DNA from 3 places in the Desemzia sp. C1 genome. Region 3 is predicted to be linked to each of the others. Evidence: predicted binding sites of a transcription regulator. Region 3 holds the regulator's gene; each other region holds the start of a gene.
What was found. The regulator CtsR, encoded in region 3, represses protease genes until heat stress. The targets are predictions, from matches to a motif close to TTGGTCAAAAAAGGTCAAANA.
Positions count from the first base shown of each region.

Region 1: a site for CtsR is predicted at 3,067-3,087, ahead of LMF32_RS10180 (ATP-dependent Clp protease ATP-binding subunit). Genes of this name have one in related genera too.
Region 2: a site for CtsR is predicted at 3,241-3,261, ahead of clpP (ATP-dependent Clp endopeptidase proteolytic subunit ClpP). Genes of this name have one in related genera too.

Region 1 covers NZ_JAJIZP010000003.1:2,010,412-2,015,984, reverse strand. Annotated here, with positions in the region: gene LMF32_RS10200 (glycosyltransferase family 4 protein) at 1-308, opposite strand, end outside; partial or broken gene ptsP (phosphoenolpyruvate--protein phosphotransferase) at 547-2,268, opposite strand; gene LMF32_RS10190 (phosphocarrier protein HPr) at 2,268-2,534, opposite strand; gene LMF32_RS10185 (hypothetical protein) at 2,713-2,901, opposite strand; gene LMF32_RS10180 (ATP-dependent Clp protease ATP-binding subunit) at 3,131-5,362, shown strand; gene LMF32_RS10175 (DUF1827 family protein) at 5,545-5,573, shown strand, end outside.
Region 2 covers NZ_JAJIZP010000003.1:1,642,927-1,648,499, forward strand. Annotated here, with positions in the region: gene LMF32_RS08370 (YvcK family protein) at 1-462, shown strand, start outside; gene whiA (DNA-binding protein WhiA) at 486-1,451, shown strand; gene rpoN (RNA polymerase factor sigma-54) at 1,506-2,855, opposite strand; tRNA gene LMF32_RS08385 (tRNA-Arg) at 3,074-3,145, shown strand; gene clpP (ATP-dependent Clp endopeptidase proteolytic subunit ClpP) at 3,357-3,956, shown strand; gene LMF32_RS08395 (thioredoxin domain-containing protein) at 4,124-4,663, shown strand; gene LMF32_RS08400 (sugar-binding domain-containing protein) at 5,038-5,573, shown strand, end outside.
Region 3 covers NZ_JAJIZP010000003.1:1,401,908-1,407,480, reverse strand. Annotated here, with positions in the region: gene LMF32_RS07215 (ATP-dependent Clp protease ATP-binding subunit) at 1-1,471, opposite strand, end outside; gene LMF32_RS07210 (CtsR family transcriptional regulator) at 1,493-1,954, opposite strand; gene LMF32_RS07205 (hypothetical protein) at 2,210-2,755, opposite strand; tRNA gene LMF32_RS07200 (tRNA-Pro) at 2,916-2,989, opposite strand; tRNA gene LMF32_RS07195 (tRNA-Arg) at 3,027-3,100, opposite strand; tRNA gene LMF32_RS07190 (tRNA-Leu) at 3,109-3,197, opposite strand; tRNA gene LMF32_RS07185 (tRNA-Gly) at 3,250-3,321, opposite strand; tRNA gene LMF32_RS07180 (tRNA-Thr) at 3,328-3,400, opposite strand; tRNA gene LMF32_RS07175 (tRNA-Leu) at 3,431-3,512, opposite strand; tRNA gene LMF32_RS07170 (tRNA-Lys) at 3,568-3,640, opposite strand; tRNA gene LMF32_RS07165 (tRNA-Val) at 3,642-3,717, opposite strand; rRNA gene rrf (5S ribosomal RNA) at 3,729-3,844, opposite strand; rRNA gene LMF32_RS07155 (23S ribosomal RNA) at 3,924-5,573, opposite strand, start outside.

The DNA.
Region 1 (5,573 bases), 610 kb from region 3:
ACGTATTTGCCAGTTAACCCCAAGCTAAATTCAGTATGCGTATGAACTAAATCAAGGCGCAACTCTTTGGATTTTTTCAATGCAGTCAACATGCCGCGAAAAGCCACACGTCTATCTTTAAAAGAAAAGAAAGGAATACTAGCAAATCGCACGATACCCGGTTCATATTTATCAGCTTTAGGATCTGTCGTTGTAAAAATCACTACTTCATGTCCATGAGCTTCCAATTCTTCCTTTAATGTTTGGATAGATGTCGCTACCCCACTGACTTGGGGGAAATACGAATCAGTGAAAATTCCTATTCTCATTTTTATTTTCACTCCTTTAATAAGATTATACGGATTTTCAGTAAAAAAAACAGTGCAATTAAAGTAAATATTTCATTTTCATTGTTTTTTTGATAGATTGCTCATCATAATCTTACCTTAACACAGATGGATAAAGAAATAATCCATCTTTAGCAGTAGAAAAAAGCACTTTATACAAAAAAACACTTGGTTTAGGAATCCCTAAACCAAGTGTTTTATAATTATTATCTTTATGGTTTTATTTTAGATATTCTTCAACTAAACCAACAACTTCTTCAGCAGTGTCGCATTCATTGATTGCTCTGTCTGCCAGTTCAGCCATTTTTGTTGAATCCAATGTTTTCATTAAGCTGCGTGTTTTTAACACACTTGATGCACTCATTGAGAACTCGTCTAAACCAAGACCTAATAATAACGGAACAGCTGTTTGATCTCCAGCCATCTCTCCACACATACCAGCCCATTTGCCTTCTTTATGCGCTGAATCAATAACATTCTTGATTCAGCGTAAAATTGAAGGATTGTAAGGTTGGTACAAGTAAGAAACGCGCTCATTCATACGGTCAGCAGCCATCGTATATTGAATCAAGTCATTCGTTCCAATACTAAAGAAATCTACTTCTTTAGCAAATTTGTCTGCAATTACAGCTGCAGCAGGAATTTCAATCATGATACCAACTTGGATAGAATCAGAAACTTCAACACCATCTTTGATCAAGTTTTCTTTTTCTTCCAATAAAATAGATTTAGCTTCACGGAATTCGCCTAAAGTAGCGATCATTGGGAACATGATACGCAAGTTACCATGAACTGATGCACGTAATAGAGCACGCAATTGTGTTCTGAACATGTCAGATTCATTTAAACTGATACGGATTGCACGATATCCCAAGAACGGGTTCATTTCATGAGGTAAATCTAAGTAAGGAAGTTCTTTATCCCCACCGATGTCCATTGTACGAACAACGACTGGTTTTTCTCCCATACTCTCTAACACTGTTTTGTAAGCTGTATATTGATCATCTTCCGTTGGGAAATCTGGTGAGTCCATATATAAGAATTCAGTACGGTACAAGCCAACTGCTTCAGCTCCATTGTTGTGAACTCCGTCTAAATCTTTAGGAGTACCAATGTTTGCAGCTAATTCAATGTGTTTCCCGTCGGCTGTTACAGTATCTTCTTCTTTTAATTTTTCCCACTCAGCTTTTTGATTTTCAAATTCTTCAGCTTTTACAGAGTAAGTGTTGATTGTGTCAGCATCTGGTTTAATGAATACTTGACCTTCTAAACCGTCAACAATAATTTCATCCCCATCTACTACACGACTTGTAATATCTTTTGAACCAACAATAGCTGGAATCTCAAGAGAACGAGCCATAATAGCAGAATGTGAAGTACGACCTCCGATATCAGTTACGAAAGCCTTAACGTATTTACGGTTTAATTGAGCAGTATCACTTGGTGTTAAATCATGTGCGATCACAATCACTTCTTCATCTATTGTTGAAGGACTAGGTAATTTCACACCTAATAAATGAGCTAAAACGCGTTTGCGAACATCTTTGATGTCAGCTGCTCGTTCTTGCATATATGGATTGTCTTCCATTCCTTCAAAGATAGAAATAAATGTATCAGTAGCTTCTTGAAGCGCACTCTCAGCATTTACTCTGTTGTCTTTGATGTTGCTTTCGACCGTTCCAATCAAATCAGGATCTGAAAGGACCATCAAATGCGCATCAAAAACTTGAGCTTCTTCTTCGCCTAAACTTTTCGCTGCATTCTCACGAATCAAGCTCAACTCTTCTTTAGCTTTAGCCAATGCATCAGTAATGCGTTGAATTTCACTATCTGAATCTTCAACTGATTTTTTGGTGAAAGTTAAATCCGGCTCGATAAGCATATAGGTTTTTGCAATAGCAATACCATCACTAGCTGCAATCCCTTTCAGTACGTCTACCATTATTCTGATAATCCTTCTTTCTTCATTGTTTCTGCGATTCCAGAAATTGCTTCAGCTTCGTCTGCTCCTTCAGCAGAAATCGTAACGTCTGCGCCTTGGCCAACACCTAAAGACATAACGCCCATGATTGATTTCAAGTTTACAGATTTACCTTTGTATTCAAGGTTGATATCTGAGTTGTATTTGCTTGCTGATTGTACTAATAATGTAGCTGGACGTGCATGGATTCCTGTTTCAGCTACGATATGAAATTCGCGTTTTTCCATAATGGTTATTCCCCTTTATTTCAAATATTTTTTTATTTAGAGTCAGTTTCATCTATAATACTGTTAAACAGTAAAAGACATAGTTAAAAATAACCCTTTCAAAAATTAGATTACCATTTTTTCAATCATTTCACAACTCTTTTTACATTGTAAACGCTAAATCGAAGATAAATTTAATCTATTCTCTCGGTTTACGTCTATAGACAACGTTTCCACCTAATCCAGCTTCACCTATAACGTTATTTTTTTCTGGATGCTGATTCCACGCTTCTAAAAAAATCATGAACTCATCTTTTGGAATAATGATTTCTTCCACTTCCCCATTACTTAATGCAAAAAGTTTTTGCTGCATTTCTTCTTTAGTCAACTTAACCACCTCGTTTTTCTGTTGGGTCTAGTGTATCACTTTCATAAAATAGAAAATAGTTGTATCTTAGCTTTGTAAATAAAAACTTATTTATGCAACAGACGTCTAATTTTTACGAGAAAAAAACTTGAAAGTCAGGAATGGTCAGTGTATAATAAATTCATAAAGGTCAGACAAAGTCAAATTCATGTCTGACTGATGAATCAATCTTTGAAAGGTTGTGTAAATTATGTTATGTCAAAATTGTCACCAAAACGAAGCTACTATTCATTTGTATACTAGTATGAACGGCCAAAAAGGTCAATTAGATCTATGTCAAAACTGTTACCAAGAATTGAAAAATGCACAAGCTCGAGGAATGGGAAATAACCGCCCACCTCAAAATCCTTTTGGGTTTGGAAATTTAGATGATTTATTCCGTTCTATGCAAGGCGGAGCAAGAGAATATCCTAATTCTGATGTCCCTCCTACTCAAACCGGTGGCGGCAGAGGCAATCAGCCTCCAACCAGAAGAAAATCTGGTTTACTGGGAGAGTACGGTACTAACTTGACCGACTTAGCAAAATCAGGAGCCATTGACCCAGTTATCGGTAGAGACCAAGAAATCGAACGAGTATTAGAAATCTTGAACCGCCGTACAAAAAATAATCCTGTTTTGATCGGTGATCCCGGTGTTGGGAAAACTGCTGTTGTAGAAGGTTTAGCACAAAAAATCGTAGACGGAGACGTTCCTCAAAAATTGATGAACAAAGAAGTCATCCGCTTAGACGTTGCTTCATTAGTTCAAGGAACGGGTATTCGTGGTCAATTTGAAGAGCGCATGCAACAATTGATGAATGAATTGAAGCAAAATAATAATATAATCTTGTTTATTGATGAGATTCATGAAATCGTGGGCGCAGGTAGTGCAGACGGCAGTATGGATGCAGGTAATATTTTAAAACCTGCCCTAGCACGTGGCGAACTTCAATTAGTTGGTGCTACTACACTAAGAGAATACCGTTCAATCGAAAAAGATGGTGCATTAGAACGTCGTTTACAACCTGTACGTGTAGATGAACCCACCCTTGATGAGACTTTTAGTATCTTAAAAGGGATTCAAAAGAAATACGAAGAATATCATCAAGTAAAATATACAGACGAAGCTATACGAAGTGCGATCAACTTATCTGATCGTTATATCCAAGATCGGTTCTTGCCGGATAAAGCAATTGATTTGTTAGATGAATCAGGCTCTAAGAAGAACCTGACTATCCAAACCATTGATCCGCAGATCATAGAAGAAAAAATCGCTGAGGCTGCTCAAGAAAAACAAGCTGCTCTGCAAAATGAAGACTATGAAAAAGCTGCATTTTATAGAGACCAAGCTGCTAAATACGCAGCTATGCGAGATCAACAACAACCCGATTCAGAAAAACCGGTCGTTACTGAGCAAGATATGATCAATATCATTGAATTAAAAACAAATATCCCTGTTGGAGATCTAAAAGAAAAAGAACAAGCTCAATTGCGCAACTTAGATACTGACTTGAAAAAACATGTCATAGGTCAAGATGCTGCTATTGAAAAAATTGCTAAAGCTATCCGCAGAAACCGCGTTGGTTTCAATAAAAAAGGCAGACCTATTGGTTCATTCTTGTTTATCGGACCAACTGGTGTCGGAAAAACAGAATTAGCTAAGCAATTAGCATTTGAATTATTCGGCAGTAAAGATTCGTATGTACGTTTTGACATGAGTGAATACATGGAAAAACACAGTGTCTCTAAATTGATCGGTTCTCCTCCAGGATATGTTGGTTACGAAGAAGCTGGTCAATTAACTGAAAAAGTTCGTCGTAACCCATACAGCATTTTGTTGTTGGATGAGATTGAAAAAGCTCACCCAGATGTATTGCATATGTTCTTGCAAATTCTTGACGATGGTCGTTTGACGGATGCTCAAGGAAGAACTGTAAGCTTTAAAGATACGATCATTATTATGACAAGTAATGTTGGACAAGGCGAAGTTGAGGCTAGTGTCGGATTCGCGGCTACTAATCAAGCAAACCGAAGTTCAGTCTTGAACCATTTAACAGACTACTTCAAACCAGAGTTTATCAACCGCTTTGACGGCATTATCGAATTTAATACGTTGAGCAAAGAAAACTTGCTCCGTATTGTTGATTTGATGATTCTAGATGTGAATCGCATGCTTCAAGATCAACGCATCACCTTAGATGTCGATCAACAAGCGAAAGAAAAATTAGTAGATCTTGGATATAATCCTAAGATGGGCGCTCGTCCGCTACGAAGAGTAATCCAAGAACAAATAGAAGACCGTGTAGCTGATTTCTATTTGGATCATCCAAACGCTAAAGAATTGATTTGCACGATTGAAGAAGATGAAATCACTATAAAGGAAAAAGAAATCGCTGAGGTCAGAGAAGAAAGCGAATCTTCTTCATCAGAGACAACAGAATAATTTTTGATATCACTTCTCACTATAGGTTTTTAATACCATGCCCTTTGAAGTAAGAATAAAGATTTCTTATCTTCAAAGGGCATTTTTTCTTCCAAATAGTAAATAATATTTTGAAAAACGGTTTAGTGAGGTTTATAATAAAACCAAATAATAAAATTTTAAAGAAGAACGAGGTGGACAGCATGAAATTAATTGATGTAACCAATAGCCA
Region 2 (5,573 bases), 240 kb from region 3:
ATGGTGGTACTAGGACCTGGAAGTTTATATACCAGTATTTTACCTAACCTGATGATTCCAGAAATTAGCGATGCGATTAAAAAAACACAAGCCAATGTGGTTTACATCTGCAACATCATGACTCAGTTGGGTGAGACGGAAAACTTTTCAGATGCCAATCATTTAGAAGTTTTGCATCGTCATATGAATCAAAAGTTCGTCGATACCGTTTTGGTAAATATCGGACAAGTGCCGGAAAACTATATTGACACTGAAAAATACGATGAGTATTTAGTGCAAGTTGAACATGATTTCAATGGATTGAAAAAAGAAGCACCAATGGTCATTTCAAACGATTTCTTAGAATTAAGAGACAATGGTGTATTCCATGATAAAGAAAAGGTAGTAGAAGAACTGTTCAAAATTTCATTTGACGTTCAATACTATGGTAGAAAGTTCGAAACCAATATCGATACTATATAAAAAAATGAAAGGAGGAGATAACATTGTCTTTTGCCTCAACTGCGAAAAAAGAATTGACTCAGCTGGAAGTTCATCGTGAACATGCCAAAGCTGAACTAGCAGCATTGATTAGAATGAATGGAAGCATTAGTTTAGTAGAAAAGAAATTTATTCTAAATGTACAATCAGAAAATGCTGCAATTGCAAGACGAATCTATATTTTATTGAAAGACCACTTTGAAGTGGAAAGTGAATTGTTGGTCAGACGAAAAATGAAGCTGAAGAAAAACAATGTGTACATTGTTCGTTTGAAACAAGGAACTAAAAAGGTATTAGCAGATTTATCCATCATGGATGGAATGCTGTACCAAGGTCACGTAAGTAAAGAAATTACCCAAAACAATCAAAAAATCAAATCCTATCTAAGAGGGGCTTTCTTAGCAGGCGGTTCAGTCAATAACCCGGAAACGAGCCGATACCATTTAGAGATTTATTCCAATTATGAAGAACACAATGATGACGTGTGCGATATGATGAATGAATTTGGACTAAACGCTCGGAAAATCAGCCGTAGAAATGGCTATATCACTTATTTGAAAGAAGCTGAAAAAATTGCGGATTTTTTAGCGATTATTGGAGCTACAAATGCGATGTTGAAATTTGAAGACATTCGAATTGTAAGAGATATGCGAAATTCAGTGAATCGACTTGTGAATTGTGAGAATGCAAATATGAATAAAACCATTGATGCTGCAAGTAAACAAATCGAAAATATTCTTTACTTAGATGAAGTGATCGGATTGGATAATCTTCCAGATAAGTTAAAAGAAATTGCACTTGTACGAGTAGCGAATCCTGATGTAACTCTTAAAGAACTAGGAGACTTAGTCCCAAGCGGAAAAATCAGCAAATCAGGCATTAATCACCGATTGCGAAAGTTGAATGAAATGGCAGAAAGCCACCGCAGCAACACCGGCAGTAGCCAAGTAAGTGAAGTTCTAGTCAATTAAGTGGATAAACAACAAAAAGATTCCCAGCAGTCTTCTGCTGAGGAATCTTTTTGTTTAGGCATATCGTTTTCGATTGGTGGATGAAGGAATGGACAAAGCTTCCCTGTATTTGGTGACTGTTCTTCTAGAAATCTGTATCCCTTCATCTTCCAACAAAGTGGCTATTTTCTGATCAGATAAGGGTTTTAATTTGTTTTCTTCTGCAATAAGGTCTTTTATTCGATGTTTCACTCCGTCAGATGAAACATCTTGAGAATTTGCTTGAATGGAATCATTGTCGGACAAACGTTTCAATCCTGTCGTAAAGAAGGACTTCAATTCGTATGTGCCGAAATCGGTTTGAATGAATTTATCATTTACAGATCTGCTGACAGTAGATTCATGTATGTCTAAGAGCTGTGCAATTTCCTTTAATGTCATTGGAGTCAAAGGGCGGGAATCTTGTAAAAAGAATTCCTTTTGCTGCTCAACTATAGCTGTTCCGACACGGATAATTGTTTCTTCTCTTTGTTGCAAGCTCTGCTGAATCCAATCGTATTCTGCATATTTTTCTTGAATAAACTTTTTGACATCTTTATCTTCAACCGAAAGCATGTCTTGGTAATAATCAGTTTGAAATTTGATTACTGGCAACCCAGTTTTTGCTGATTTCACCATAAGCTCATCATTTACTAATGTTACGATCAGGTCAGGACGAACGAAGTGTTCATCTTCAGTTGAATAAACAGCTCCAGGGTGAGCCGTCAAGCTTTGTACATAGTCGGCTACTTCTTGCACTGCAGATACCGGGATACCATATTTTTTAGCTAAAGGTTCCCATTTGCGAGAGCTGAACAAATCAAATGATTCTTCTAAAATAAGATAGGCCAAGTTTGGTGCTTCATCATCTCGTTCTGTTTGAAGCATCAAACATTCTTGCAGGTTTCTTGCACCCACACCAGCAGGTTCAAGTTGTTGAAGGAGTGTTAACGCATCAATCAACTGAATTTCTTCAGCTTCTGTTTGTTGTTTAGCTTCTTCTAGGGAAATCGTCATGTACCCGTTTTTGTCTAAATGATTAGCCAGCCACAGCACTAATTCTCTCAAGTAAGTATCTCTCATGGTTAAATGAATTTGTTCAATTACATAAGAAAACAAAGACATTTGGCCTCCAGCTAGATGATCGATGGGATTGTAACTCGCATAAGCACTTGATGACGAGTAAGAGTTTTTAAAAGAGTTGTCTGCAGTAGGTCGTTTGACTTTGATTTCAATCAAAGGGTTGCCTAAAGCTTTTTGTTTTAGGAAAAGGACCAAGTCTTCTTGGTTCATATTCAGCATCTGGATAGACTGCTGCAATTGTTGAGTCATAGCCAGCTTTTGAACTTGTTTCTGTTGTTGGGTATAATGTTGCTCAAAATTCATGTCCATCCTCCTTGAAACGGTTTCATATCCTTCGATATCATACCACATTCTGCTAAGAGCATTAACGAGTTTTAAGAAAATCCCGTAAGGAATGTGACGATTATTTGAAAGCTGCCTTATCCAATCGTAGAATACAGATTGGTTTTATTCTTTAAAAGATAATCTTTAGCTTGTTTTTTTAGGTATTATTAGATAAACTAAAATAGTTGTCATCCTACGTCCCCTTAGTGTAATGGATATCACGTAAGATTCCGGTTCTTGAGATGGGGGTTCGATTCCCTCAGGGGGCATTGCAAAAAACAGAAGGTCAAAAAAAGTTTTATGAGAGAAGCTGGTCCGTTGTGGCTGGCTTTTTTGCTTTTAGGTGAAAAAGAATAATAAAAAAAGTTTGACCTTTATTGACCATTGGAGTAGAATAAACCTATAGAAAACTCATTCAAATGATTCTTGAGAATGAGTGTGATACAATCTTATGGAAACACATTAGAGGAGGAATACTTCATGAACTTAGTACCTACAGTTATTGAACAATCATCAAGAGGAGAACGTGCTTATGATATTTATTCACGTTTATTAAAAGACCGTATTATCATGTTGAGCGGCCCGATAGATGACAACGTAGCAAATTCAGTTATTGCTCAGTTGCTCTTTTTAGATGCTCAAGATCCAGAAAAAGATATCTACATTTACATCAACTCTCCAGGTGGTAGCGTAACAGCAGGTTTTGCTATTTACGATACCATGAACTTTATTAAAGCTGATGTTCAAACAATCGCAATGGGAATGGCTGCTTCAATGGGTAGTTTCTTATTAGCTGCAGGAGCAAAAGGCAAACGTTTTGCTTTGCCAAACGCAGAAATTATGATTCACCAACCATTAGGTGGAGCACAAGGGCAAGCAACTGAAATCGAGATCGCTGCTCGTCACATTTTGAAAACACGTGAACGCTTAAACAAAATCTTGTCTGATAGAACTGGACAACCGATCGAAGTTATCGAACGCGACACAGACCGTGATAACTACATGTCTGCTCAAGATGCAAAAGAGTATGGCTTGATCGATGAAGTAATGGAAAACAACACTGAGTTACCCAATAAATAGTTTTTTTGCAAAAGACTTCCTGTTTAAAGTAGGGAGTCTTTTGCTTCTATAAAAGACTCATAGCAAAAGACTCACAGCGTAACGGTGGGAGTCATCTTAAACGACATTGGTTTTCAATTGAAGAAATAGAAGGTATACTAATAACTAACATTAAGAGGAGGTACGATATGGATACGAGTAATATGAATGCAGATAAAGTAAATGTAACCTATGGTTTTAAAATTGGACCGGAAAGTGCGCCTGTTAAAGTCATTGAATTTATTAACTTGGCTTGCCCGTACTGTAAGAAATGGTACTTTGATACCAAAGATCTATTAAATGAGTACGTACAAGAAGGAAAAGTTCAACGCGTCATCAAACTTTTTGATAAAGAAAAACCAAGTTTAAAAAGAGGGAATGTCCTTCATCATCATTTGGATTACAAGAAACCAGAAGAAGCTTTGATGGAGATCGATTACTTATTAGCGCATCAAAATGAGTGGGGAATGTTGAAAAGTCATGAGGAGATTGCTGAATATGCGGTCGAAAAGCGTGGATTGACTCATCAACCGAACGAGATTGAGATCAATGGCATCCTCAATGAAACTAAAGAAGCAAATGTCTTTTTTGTTCCTTCTGTCTTTATTGGAGAAAATATTTTTGATGAGAATATTTCTCTAGAAGAACTGAAAACTATCATTGATTCCGAATACGAGAAAAATAAATAGTATGAGTCCTGGTCGTTGTTTGGTAACAACTTTGACAAAAAGTAAGAGAGAGTTTAATTTTTCAAAAGCTTTTTTTGTAAAGATCAACTCTCTCAGTAATGCTTTTTGACAAGATTTTGCCATAGATGAAAAAGTGAACTCATTTACACAACGAAAACTGATGAATTAATAGGTTGCATGTTGGGGCTAGAATTGGTAGAATAGATGCTGTAAGAGATCAAACAGGCTTTAAAGTTCTGTGAAAATGTAGAAATAAGCGTATGATTTGAAATCAATTGTCTTTTTCCATTTTAATCTCTTTGTTTTTTTCGACAACGAGGGTCGCTAAACGGCTGACGTGGACAAAAAACGACCCAGTAAGAAAGAGGTGGCTCATGGAAGAGGTTCTGTCTGTGATAGAAAAAGTAGCTCCTGACGTAATGGACACTCTGAAAGAGAGACACCAAATTTTAAGGAACATCTATTTGTTAGGACCAATTGGAAGACGCATCTTAGCAGATAAAATAGGTATTTCAGAAAGAAGCTTGCGAACAGAAGTAGATGTTTTAAAAAAACAGCATCTAGTCCATTCAACTAAATCCGGTATGTTGTTGACGCCCTTGGGAGAAGAAGTCTATCGTTCTTTTGACCAATTGATGGGACAACAATTAGGTATGGGGAATCGCGAGAAAAATCTAGCTGCCTGTTTCCAAATCGAGCAATGCATCATTGTTCCTGGAAACTTGGACAAACAATCCAGAGTCATTACTGATTTAAGCAGAGCGACTTATGAAACGTTGGATTTTTTGCTTCCGGATGGAAAAAATATCATTGCTGTCATGGGTGGTACAACGATGGCTGCAGTAGCCAATCGCTTTGATGAAAATCTGTCAAGGAACCGTGAATTGTTTTTCGTTCCGGCTCGAGGCGG
Region 3 (5,573 bases):
AGGCTACTACTTCAGCAATATCATGTTCAGTAACTTCTAATTCAGTTGGTGTTTCTTTTTGTTGTTGTTTTTTCATTAAAGCATCGACTTTTTTACGTTGCTTCATTTCGCGTGTTCTGATTTCGCCAGCTTCTTCAAAATCTTGATTTTGAATGGCTTCTTCTTTCGCTTCAACCAATGCATCCAGTTCTTCAACAGCAACGGCTATTGGTGTTGGTTTACCAGTTACGTCGATTCGTACTTTAGAAGCAGCTTCATCAACCAAATCAATCGCCTTATCAGGCAATTGTCTAGAAGTAATGTAACGAGTTGACAATTTGACCGCAGCTTTGACTGCTTCATCTGTGATTTTCACACCGTGATGATCTTCATAGCGAGAACGCAGACCATATAAGATCTCTTCTGTTTCTTCTCCATTCGGAGGATCAATATGGATTGGAGCAAATCGTCTTTCTAAAGCAGCATCTTTTTCGATGTGTTTTTGGTACTCATCTAAAGTCGTAGCACCGATAGTTTGCAATTCTCCACGTGCTAGAGCTGGTTTTAGGATGTTAGAAGCATCAATTGCTCCTTCTGCTCCTCCTGCACCAATTAGTGTATGCAACTCATCAATAAACAGGATTACTTCGCCATCTTGATAAATTTCCTCGATGATTTTTTTCATTCGCTCTTCAAATTCCCCACGATACTTCGTTCCGGCAACTAAAGAACCCATGTCCAACATCATCAGACGTTTGTTTGCTAATGTACCCGGTACTTCTCCTGAAATGATTTTTTGAGCTAATCCTTCAGCTATAGCAGTTTTACCCACACCAGGTTCTCCAACTAAAACTGGATTGTTTTTAGTTCTGCGGCTTAAAATTTGGACGATTCGCTTAACTTCTTTACTGCGGCCAACAACAGGATCCATTTTTCCGTCTTTGGCTTGAGCAGTCAAATCTCGCGCTAATGAATCCAATGTCGGTGTTCCGGCAGAAGATGGCTTAGCAGCTGATCTTGGACGTTTGCTTTTCGTATTCTTCATTTGGTCTTGTCCGATCTTTTTGAAGATCACTTGGCGAGCTTTATTCAAACTTACATCTAAGTTGCCCAATATTTTAGCTGATAGAATATCTTCTTCGCGCAACAACCCTAATAGCAAATGCTCCGTTCCGACCAAAGAAGACCCCATGCGTCTAGATTCATCTGTAGCAAACGTAATCGCTTGTTTTGCTCTAGGTGAATAAGGTAAGACAGCTTCTTTTGAAATGTATTTCATGGTTCCATATCCGGTAAAATGTTCAATCTCTTCACGAACATCCTGTTCTGTGATGGTGAACTGACGAAGAGTTTTCCCAGCGATACCTTCTGTTTCTTTTACAATCCCTAGTAAAATGTGCTCAGTTCCAACAGAATGGTGACGAAAAGCCTTAGCCTCTTCTTGAGCAATACCTAGTACTGTTTTTGCTTTTTCTGTAAATAATTCATTCATGTTCTCGCCTCCGACTTTTCGTTATTCATACCTCAAATTGTTCAGGCAAGATTTTAAGATACGTGCTCTTACCTCTTTAGCCGTTTTATTATCTAATCCTAATACGACTTTGTCCATAGCAGCCATTATTAATACGGCTTCTCTTTTATTTAAAAAATCATCTTCATACAACTTTTGCACGATCGAAAAAGCATCATTTTGAGAAATACTGTTTCCGACTATTTCTATTATTGTATCTAACATCTCAGATTCGTCCAACAATTTAACTTTTATGATCCGGATGTATCCACCGCCGCCACGTTTGCTTTCCACTAAATAACCTTTTTGCACCGTAAATCGAGTATTGATCACATAATTTATTTGAGAAGGAACACAGTTAAATAAATCAGCCATTTCGCTTCTTCTGATTTCCACTTGATCTGATTGTCCTAACACTTTTTTCAAATAAGATTCAATGATATCTGACATATTTTTATTTTCCATGCGTTGTTGTTATTAAAAATAGGTCCTTGGTGTTTTAGTATCATACACTGTTTTTCAATACATTCCAATACCTGATTTTTAATAACCCTCCTTTTCTTTTAGTCTTCAAAAAAAGACCATCTCATTTAGTCGCTGATCTTCGCTTATTACCCTCGATAACCTTTGACTAATCCTGACTAATATTATACTGGAAAAAACCTGATTTGAAAAGCTCCACTTATGAAAAGTTGCTGTTGAGCCATTTTGAGAGCTTCATCACTGATTAAAGCAGTAAAATAAAAATCTGTCATTTGGATTCCATATATGAAGGTCATCTGCAACATAACCTCTCAGCCAAAGGTTGCCTTCTATTTTTCTAATGTAAAAACCTTGAGGAAAATCCTCCTCTTCATCGATTTTTTCTGAAGCGATCGTAATTGAGCCATATGGAGCCTGTTTTTCATAAACGGGTTTACCCGTATAACCTTCTAGTTGATCTAAATAGGCTAATCTCAAATATGGTCCCGTTTCTACTGGACAAAGAGACAATCCATTCTCTATGGCTCGAGCATAAATATCCGGCAGGACAGCTCCTTCTATGAAACCAAGGTCTCCAACAGTCAATTCAATAGTTTTTAACAAATACACTTCTTTAGAAACACTCATTCGTTCATCCAATAATAATTGCTTACCTAAATCATTGAAAAATACATTCTTCTCCTGCAGCTTATCCATTAAATCTGCTTTACTAAGTCCGCCTACTTCTATCGTTCTAACAATACCAGAATGCCATAGTTGTTCATTTACTTTAAGAACCGTCATTTTTCTCTCACTCCCTTAAAGAATCCTTATTTTTAACTCTCATAATAGCTGAACGAAACTTCTTACACAATAAACACCTATATAATTTCATTTCTAACAAAAATCGACAAAAAAAGTGAGCTGGATAGGAATCCACTCACTTTAAACAATGCTTCTATTATCGGGAATACAGGATTCGAACCTGCGACCCCTTGGTCCCAAACCAAGTGCTCTACCAAGCTGAGCTAATTCCCGTATGTATGTGCGCTTCTATAAGTCTCTATAAAAGAAATGTACCCAGCAGGAGTCGAACCTGCAACCGCTTGATTCGTAGTCAAGTACTCTATCCAATTGAGCTATGGGTACAAAATAAATGGTGCCGAGGGCCGGAATCGAACCGGCACGGATATCACTATCCGCAGGATTTTAAGTCCTGTGCGTCTACCTGTTCCGCCACCCCGGCAATAAAGAACAAGATTCAGAAGATTTACGTTCAGTATCTAGATAAACTAGAAAGCGGAAGACGGGATTCGAACCCGCGACCCCCACCTTGGCAAGGTGATGTTCTACCACTGAACTACTTCCGCAAATGATGCCGGCTAAAGGATTTGAACCCTCGACCCTCTGATTACAAATCAGATGCTCTACCAACTGAGCTAAGCCGGCAAGTAATATTGCCATTCAAAAAAGTAATGATGCGGGTGAAGGGACTTGAACCCCCACGCCTCGCGGCGCTAGATCCTAAATCTAGTGCGTCTGCCAATTCCGCCACACCCGCATAATATTTAATTTGGCAATAGATAAACATACTAGTCATATGAATACAACTAGTATGAGTCATGCAGGATTCGAACCTGCGACCCTCTGATTAAAAGTCAGATGCTCTACCAACTGAGCTAATGACTCATGGTGGAGGTTAACGGGCTCGAACCGCTGACCCTCTGCTTGTAAGGCAGATGCTCTCCCAACTGAGCTAAACCTCCAAAAAAACTATGCGTGGCAACGTCCTAGTCTCACAAGGGGAAACCCCTCACTACCTTCGGCGCTAAGAAGCTTAACTTCTGTGTTCGGCATGGGAACAGGTGTGACCTTCTTGCCATCATCACCACACATATGAGAACCTTGCGCTCTCAAAACTGGATTTGTCTACTATCACATTTGTTCGGATCCGTTGAATCCACCTAAAATCTTGGTTAAGTCCTCGACCGATTAGTATTGGTCCGCTCCGCCTATCACTAGACTTCCACTTCCAACCTATCTACCTGATCATCTCTCAGGGGTCTTACTCACTTACGTGATGGGAAATCTCATCTTGAGGGGGGCTTCACGCTTAGATGCTTTCAGCGTTTATCCCTTCCACACATAGCTACCCAGCGATGCTCTTGGCAGAACAACTGGTACACCAGCGGTGTGTCCATCCCGGTCCTCTCGTACTAAGGACAGCTCCTCTCAAATTTCCTACGCCCGCGACGGATAGGGACCGAACTGTCTCACGACGTTCTGAACCCAGCTCGCGTACCGCTTTAATGGGCGAACAGCCCAACCCTTGGGACCGACTACAGCCCCAGGATGCGATGAGCCGACATCGAGGTGCCAAACCTCCCCGTCGATGTGGACTCTTGGGGGAGATAAGCCTGTTATCCCCAGGGTAGCTTTTATCCGTTGAGCGATGGCCCTTCCATGCGGAACCACCGGATCACTAAGCCCGACTTTCGTCCCTGCTCGACTTGTAGGTCTCGCAGTCAAGCTCCCTTCTGCCTTTACACTCTACGAATGATTTCCAACCATTCTGAGGGAACCTTTGGGCGCCTCCGTTACATTTTAGGAGGCGACCGCCCCAGTCAAACTGCCCGTCTGACACTGTCTCCCGACCAGATCATGGTCGAGGGTTAGAGTGGCCATACAGCAAGGGTAGTATCCCACCAATGCCTCCACCAAGACTGGCGTCCTGGCTTCAATAGCTCCTACCTATCCTGTACAAGCTGTACAGACACTCAATATCAAACTGCAGTAAAGCTCCATGGGGTCTTTCCGTCCTGTCGCGGGTAACCTGCATCTTCACAGGTACTATAATTTCACCGAGTCTCTCGTTGAGACAGTGCCCAAATCGTTACGCCTTTCGTGCGGGTCGGAACTTACCCGACAAGGAATTTCGCTACCTTAGGACCGTTATAGTTACGGCCGCCGTTTACTGGGGCTTCAATTCTGAGCTTCGCCGAAGCTAACCCATCCTCTTAACCTTCCAGCACCGGGCAGGCGTCAGCCCCTATACGTCATCTTTCGATTTAGCAGAGACCTGTGTTTTTGATAAACAGTCGCTTGGGCCTATTCACTGCGGCTGACCAATGGTCAGCACCCCTTCTCCCGAAGTTACGGGGTCATTTTGCCGAGTTCCTTAACGAGAGTTCTCTCGCACACCTTAGGATTCTCTCCTCGACTACCTGTGTCGGTTTGCGGTACGGGCTGTTTGTTTCTCACTAGAAGCTTTTCTTGACAGTGTGACATCAGAAACTTCGGTACTTAATTTCCCTCCCCATCACAACTCATCCTTAGAGAAGCAAGCATTTCACTCACTTCAAGACTCATTGCTTGGACGTGCATATCCAGCAGCACGCATTTCTTAGCCTCCTGTGTCCCTCCATTGCTCAAACAAAACAAACAGGTACAGGAATATCAACCTGTTGGCCATCGCCTACGCCATTCGGCCTCAGCTTAGGTCCCGACTAACCCTGGGAGGACGAGCCTTCCCCAGGAAACCTTAGTCATTCGGTGGACGGGATTCTCACCCGTCTTTCGCTACTCATACCGGCATTCTCACTTCTAAGCGCTCCACTAGTCC